Regions from separate parts of the Streptomyces sp. NPDC050145 genome, predicted to be linked through region 3. Evidence: riboswitches for the same ligand, from Rfam matches in the RefSeq annotation. Region 3 holds a riboswitch; each other region holds the start of a gene.
The links. A riboswitch is a leader RNA that binds a small molecule or an ion and turns the genes downstream of it on or off. The one in region 3 is predicted to bind cyclic di-AMP.

Region 1 (2,255 bases), on a different contig from region 3:
GGCTCGTCGGGCGGTCTCCTCGGCATCGGTGGGGACTCGAACGCCGACGACGGAGAGAAGAATCACGACGACGGGGGCAATTCGGACACCCCGTCAGGTGACGCCTCCGGGGATACCTCCGGTAACGCCAAGGGTGACGAACCCGACGGCAAGGCGAGCGACGAGCCGAGCGACGGCACCGGCGCCTCGCCCTCGGACGGCGCGACGTCGGACGAAGGCGACACGAAGGGCGAAACGGACAAGTCCGGCTCCGGCGCCTCCACTTCCCCGGACGAGTCGAAGGGCTCCGGCGAGCCGGACGCCTCCCCGTCCGCCTCCGACCCCGCCTCCGAGGACTCCGGCGCGGGCCGCCACCGCGGCGGGCAGGCCTCCGACGACACCGCCGACTCCCGTACCGGAGAGGGCCGTCACGCCTCCCGTGACGACCGGCGCGACGGCGACGCGTACACGGTGCGCGCCGGCGACAACCTGTGGGACATCGCCGACTCGCAGAACGTGGACGGCGGATGGGCCGAGCTGTACCAGCTCAACAAGAAGGAGGTCGGCTCCGACCCTGACCTCATCCTTCCTGGTCAGAGTCTGGATCTTGGGCTCGAATCGGGCGAAAAGTAGCGGGAGTTCAGGGCGGGTTGCTGTCTGAATGTCCGATTTGGCGAAAGTGAGAGATGGGTCTCAAAGGGCCTGATCCGCTTTGAAAACCGCCGGATCGGCTGCGTACGGTCTGACCGCTCGCCACAGCGGGCCCCGACGGATGTCACGCCGAATCCTGCCAACCTCCGTACGGGAACAGTCGACGCGTCAGCGCCGTGGGCAGGAGCGGGGGACCCAAGGTAGGCGCCGTCCGGAAAGCGATACTCCGGTACGGCTTGGGGTTAAGCCGCGCACTAGGTTGCGCGGCCGGGCACTCACTGGCCCGAACCCGACAGCTCACCTCGTAGGCGTCGGTGAGGGGATCTCTCCATGCTGTTCTCCAGCAAGGGCAAGCACCGCCGCCCGTCCAAGGCCGTCCGTGTCGCCACGCTCGCCGGTGTCACCGGTGCCGCCGTCGCCGTTCCGCTGATGGGTGCCACCGGCGCCTCCGCCGCCACCGCCTCCGAGTGGGACGCCGTCGCCCAGTGCGAGTCCGGCGGCAACTGGTCGATCAACACCGGCAACGGCTACTACGGCGGCCTGCAGTTCTCGTCCTCCACGTGGGCCGCGTACGGCGGCACCGCCTACGCCTCCACCGCCGACCAGGCCTCCAAGGCGCAGCAGATCTCCGTCGCCGAGAAGGTCCTCGCCTCCCAGGGCAAGGGCGCCTGGCCGTCCTGCGGTGTCGGCCTGTCCGGCGCCTCGACGTCGAACCCGGCCCCGGCCCCCGCCGAGCAGCAGCAGACCCAGCCGCAGCCCGAGCGCAAGGCCGAGCAGCCGGCCAACCGCTCGCAGGAGCGTCAGGCCCCGAAGGCCGCTCCGAAGAAGACCGTCACCACGCCGACCGGCAAGAAGGTCGCCAAGGGCGACGGCGAGTACAAGGTCAAGAAGGGTGACTCCCTCAGCAAGATCGCCGAGGCGCACCACACGACCTGGCAGAAGCTCTTCAAGCTGAACGACGACATCGTTCAGGACGCGGACCTGATCTACCCGGGTCAGCAGCTCCACCTGAAGTAAGCCGCACCCCTTATATAGGGGAGCGCGCTCCCGCACTCGGCATCGGCGGACGCCGAGTCGCTGGCCGCTCGCTGGCATGGACCTCCCGCCCCCGGATCAGGGGGTGGGAGGTCCTGCGCGTTCCCGTGCGCGCCACCGTCGTGGCTGGTCGCGCAGTTCCCCGCGCCCCTGAAATGCAGACCCTTCGGGTCGCATTTCCCCGATGAGCAAGCGCCCGATGAGATCGCGCACGAAGTGCGCATCTCAGGGGCGCGGGGAACTGCGCGAGAAGCCCCACCGGCCCGCAGCCCGCGACGAATCCGACCCACCCCCGAAGGAACCGTTCACCGGCCAACCACCGGCGGTATTTGTTCCCGTCGGAAACATTTCGCTCACGGCAGAGTCCAAGAGACGGGCGGTCGGCTGGCCGATGGCCCGCGTGCGGTTAGGCTCAAGCCATGCGGAACCGCGCACCGCGGCCCCGCACACTCCGCGTCACATCCCAGAAGGAGATGCTCGTGCCGTCCATCGACGTCGTCGTAGCCCGGGAAATCCTGGACTCCCGAGGCAACCCCACGGTCGAGGTCGAGGTCGGCCTCGACGACGGCAGCACGGGTCGTGCTGCTGTT
Region 2 (2,255 bases), on a different contig from region 3:
GGAGCTCTCCAAGCAGCTGTTCCCCGCCACAGCGCGCATGTCGCGCCCGCGGCAGGGCAGCGAGGAGACCGTCGTCGACATCGACGCGGCCGCCGTACGCGCCTTCTACGAGCGGCACGTCCGCCCGTCCACCGCCACCGCCGTCGTGGTGGGCGACCTCGCGGGCGTCGACCTCGACACCCTCCTGAAGGACACGCTCGGCGCCTGGACCGGCGACACGGCGCAGCCGCGCCCCGTCCCGCCGGTCACCGCCGACGACACCGGCCGCGTCGTCATCGTGGACCGCCCCGGGGCCGTCCAGACGCAGCTCCTCATCGGCCGCATCGGACCCGACAAGCACGACCGCGTGTGGGCCGCCCAGATCCTCGGCACGTACTGCCTCGGCGGCACGCTGACCTCCCGTCTGGACCGGGTGCTGCGCGAGGAGAAGGGCTACACCTACGGGGTGCGCTCCTTCGCCCAGGTGCTGCGCTCCACGGCGGACGGCACGGGGGCCGCGATGCTCGCCATCAGCGGTTCCGTCGACACGCCGAACACGGGACCGGCGCTCGACGACCTGTGGAAGGTGCTCCGCAAGCTGGCCGCCGAAGGCCTGACCGACGCCGAACGGGACACGGCGGTGCAGAACTTGGTGGGCGTGGCCCCGCTGAAGTTCGAGACCGCGGCCGCCGTCGCGGGCACGCTCGCCGACCAGGACGAGCAGCAGCTGCCCGAGGACTTCCAGGCCCAGCTGTACCGCCAACTGGCCGCCACGGGCACCGTGGAGGCCACCGCGGCCGTCGTGAGCGCGTTCCCGGCGGACCGTCTGGTGACGATCCTCGTGGGCGACGCCGCGCAGATCGAGGAGCCCGTCAAGGCCCTCGGCATCGGCGAGGTCACCGTCGTCGCCGGCTGACGACGCCATGCCAGGGCGGCGACGCCCGAAACGGGACGAAGCCCCGGAAGCCACACAGGCCTCCGGGGCTTCGTGGCGTCACTCACGTTTCCCGCGCGTGCCGTTCGGTTCGCCCGACGCGTCACCGCGCGTCGTAAATGCCCGAATTGATGTAGAGGTTGCCTGTGTGCCCTGTGGCATGCGCTACAAAAGCCGGGATCCGTTTGTCGATCGAAAGATGTCCCGCTTAGCGTCGGTCCGGCTGTTCGCCACGTATGAGCCGCGCCCGCGGCCCCGGACAGTCATCGCCGAGTCCCCCACGGCGCGAGCCAGGGGAGCCGGGGACCCACCGCAGTCCCTGGGGTGAATCGGACGCTCTTCCCGTACGGGGAGGGGGCCCGTAGGAGACCTTCCTGCTCCGAACCCGTCAGCTAACCCGGTAGGCGAGAGGGAAGGAAAGGATCAGCCACTCCATGGCGTTCACCCGTGCCACCGGGAAGCATCGTCGTCCGAGCCGCCTCACGCGCACCACGGCGCAGGTCGCCGGCGTCGCGGCGCTCACCACGACCGGTGTCATCGGAGGCCTCGCCGCCCCCGCTCTCGCCGCCGACACCGCCGCGCCCGCCGACCAGAACGGTCTGACGCAGGCCATCGCGATCGGCGACACCCTGGCCGCCCAGATCGACGCCCAGGCGACCGCCCAGAAGAAGGCCGCCGAAGAGGCCGCCGCCCAGGAGAAGGCCGAGGCCGAGGCCAAGCGCCGGGCCGAGGAGGCCAGGCGTGAGGCCGCGAAGAAGGCCGCCGAGAAGGCCGAGAAGGAGCGCGCGGCCAAGGAGCGCGCCGCCCGCGCGGCCGAGCGCAAGCGCCTCAACACCTACGTGGCGCCCATCTCCGGCTCGTACGTCTCGACCGCCTACAAGGCGTCCAGCGGCCTGTGGTCCTCCGGCAGCCACACCGGCATCGACTTCCACGCCGCCAGCGGCACGAGCGTCCACGCGGTCGGCTCCGGCACCGTCGTGGAAGCCGGCTGGGGCGGCGCCTACGGCAACAACATCGTGATCAAGATGAACGACGGCACGTACACCCAGTACGGCCACCTGTCGTCGATCGGCGTCTCCGTCGGGCAGAGCGTGACGCCCGGTCAGCAGATAGGCCTCTCCGGCGCCACCGGCAACGTGACCGGGCCGCACCTCCACTTCGAGGCCCGCACGACGCCCGAGTACGGCTCGGACATCGACCCCGTCGCGTACCTGCGCTCGCACGGCGTCGGCATCTGACCCGACGCCCGCAGCATGCAAGAAAGCCCCGGCCGCGCGCCGGGGCTTTCGCGTTCCCGTGCTCGGTCGAACGTTCACCGAGTCCCAGGTCCCCGCGTCTTCGC
Region 3 (2,255 bases):
GCCGCTGAGTGATCTCGATTCGTTTGCCACGACCACACATCCTTCACCCTGACCTGTGACCTACGCGACCGTAGCCAGGGGTTGACGAGTGGTGAGATACAGCACTCGGCGCCCGGGGAATATCCGGGCGCCGAGTGTGGATCATGCGCGTGGGTCAGATGGAGACGCCGTGCGCGCGCAGGTACGCGACCGGGTCGACGTCCGAGCCGTAGTCCGGCGTGGTGCGGATCTCGAAGTGCAGGTGCGGGCCGGTCACGTTGCCGGTCGCGCCGGAGAGGCCGATCTGCGTGCCGGCGGAGACGGCCTGGCCGGCCGAGACACCGAGCTGGGACAGGTGGGCGTACTGCGAGTAGTGGCCGTCGGCGTGCTGGATGACGACCTGGTTGCCGTACGCGCCGCCGTCACCGGCGGAGACGACGGTGCCCGCGGCGACGGCCTTGATCGGGGTGCCGGTGGGCACGACGAAGTCGGTGCCGGTGTGGTAGCCGCTGGACCACATGCTGCCGTTCTGGTGGTACGGCGTGCCCTCGGGGGCGTCGACCGGCTTCACGTAGGCGGCGGTGGAGGTGCTCGCCTGCGTGGCCGTGGTCCTGGCCTTGGCGGCGGAGCCGAGGGTGAGCTTCTCGCCCGGCTTGATCAGGCCGGCGTCGGAGCCGATCACGGACTTGTTGTCCGCGTAGAGCTTCTTCCAGCCGCCCTCGACGTTCTCCGCCTTGGCGATCTTGGAGAGCGTGTCGCCGGCCTTGACCGTGTAGGTCTGGGCGGTGGCGGCCTGCGCACCGCCGGCGCCGATCAGCGGCAGCGCGAGCGCGGCACCGCCGACGGTGACGACGGCGGCGGCGCGGCCGAGGCGGTGGGACTTCGGACGGCGGTGCTTACCCTGTGCGGGCATGACGAGATTCCTCTCCGTCGCCTGCGAGGTGAGCTGTCGGGTTCGGACGGGAGATGTCCGGCCGCGCCCTCGCCATTCCTGACAGGGACACGACTTCACCCCGAGCCGCTGTGGGGAATTCCCGGGCGGCGTTCTTGCCTGTGGGTCCCCCGCTCCTGCCGTCACGGGTCGTAGTGAGGAATCCGGGCGGCGGCAGGACTAGGCGTTCCGACCGGAATGAGCGTGACCGTAGGGCAGCAAGAAACGAAGCGACAAGTTCCGAATTCCCTCTGACCTGCCTTTTCTTGATCGTTCATGCCTTTCCTGCGTCACCCTGCGTCTATCCCGCCCGCTTTACCGGCGCCTTACCGTAAGGAATTCCCGGGAAATCGGTCCGGAAGATCCACCACGGACCGTCACGGATATGACGCTGCTCACGCGCCGGGCGACAACGTCCGTAAATCTGCGGACAGTTAATGATGAATAGGCCAAAACGGACACATGGTTGCCCTCTGAATCCATGTCGTATCGTCGGGAGCGCGCCCGCCGGCGAGCAGCGCCGGTGACCCGACCGGGAGGAGCACCCGTGACGCAGCACGCCCCGTCCACCGAGCCCGAGCTGACCGGAGTGCGCAACTTCCGCGACGTGGGCGGCCTCCCCACCGTGGACGGCCGGCGCGTGCGCCCCGGCGTGCTCTTCCGCTCCGGGCACCTCGCCCACGCCACGGCCGAGGACGCGGCGTTCCTCTCCGGGCTCGGCCTGCACACGATCTTCGACTTCCGCAACGCGGCGGACCAGAAGCTGGAGGGCGCGGACGTCGCGCTGCCCGGTGTGCGCAATGTGAACCTGCCGCTGTCGGACCCGGCGGACGGCTCCGAGTTCTGGAAGATGGTCCGCGAGGGCGACATGGCCCAGCTGCGTTCGGTGCTCTCCGGGGGCCGCGCCGCGGACCGCATGATCAATTCGTACCGGTCGATCATCACCGACCGCACCGCCGAGCACAGCCGCGTACTGCGCTCCATCGCCGAGGACAGCGTGCCCGCGCTGATGCACTGCGCGGCGGGCAAGGACCGGGCCGGTCTGTCGATCGCCGTGACGCTGCTCGCGGTCGGCGTCGAGCGCGAGGCCATCGAGGCGGACTACCTGGAGTCGAACGCGAAGCACCGCCGCTACAAGGTGCACCGCAGCTCCACGTCCCCGGACGCCTACTCCGCCGAGGTCATGGAGCTGCTCAGCCCGCTGTTCGACGCGCGCGCCGAGTACCTGCGCGCGGCCTTCGAGACCATCGAGCAGACCTGGGGCGGCACGGAGCGCTACTTCGCGGAGGGGCTCGGGCTCACCGCGGCCGACCGCGACCGGCTGCGGGAGCGGCTGCTCGTCTGA

Region 1: another riboswitch for cyclic di-AMP. It lies ahead of ACIBTU_RS25210 (transglycosylase family protein); the one in region 3 lies ahead of ACIBTU_RS18585 (LysM peptidoglycan-binding domain-containing M23 family metallopeptidase).
Region 2: another riboswitch for cyclic di-AMP. It lies ahead of ACIBTU_RS30200 (M23 family metallopeptidase); the one in region 3 lies ahead of ACIBTU_RS18585 (LysM peptidoglycan-binding domain-containing M23 family metallopeptidase).

What each region holds. Positions count from the first base shown of each region.
Region 1 covers NZ_JBITJS010000013.1:6,843-9,097, reverse strand. The annotation lists gene ACIBTU_RS25215 (transglycosylase family protein) at 1-612, shown strand, start outside; cyclic di-AMP (ydaO/yuaA leader) riboswitch at 748-956, shown strand; gene ACIBTU_RS25210 (transglycosylase family protein) at 961-1,647, shown strand; gene eno (phosphopyruvate hydratase) at 2,145-2,255, shown strand, end outside.
Region 2 covers NZ_JBITJS010000017.1:113,970-116,224, forward strand. The annotation lists gene ACIBTU_RS30195 (M16 family metallopeptidase) at 1-895, shown strand, start outside; cyclic di-AMP (ydaO/yuaA leader) riboswitch at 1,171-1,335, shown strand; gene ACIBTU_RS30200 (M23 family metallopeptidase) at 1,348-2,151, shown strand.
Region 3 covers NZ_JBITJS010000008.1:326,939-329,193, forward strand. The annotation lists gene ACIBTU_RS18580 (SGNH/GDSL hydrolase family protein) at 1-30, opposite strand, end outside; gene ACIBTU_RS18585 (LysM peptidoglycan-binding domain-containing M23 family metallopeptidase) at 155-892, opposite strand; cyclic di-AMP (ydaO/yuaA leader) riboswitch at 898-1,078, opposite strand; gene ACIBTU_RS18590 (tyrosine-protein phosphatase) at 1,458-2,255, shown strand.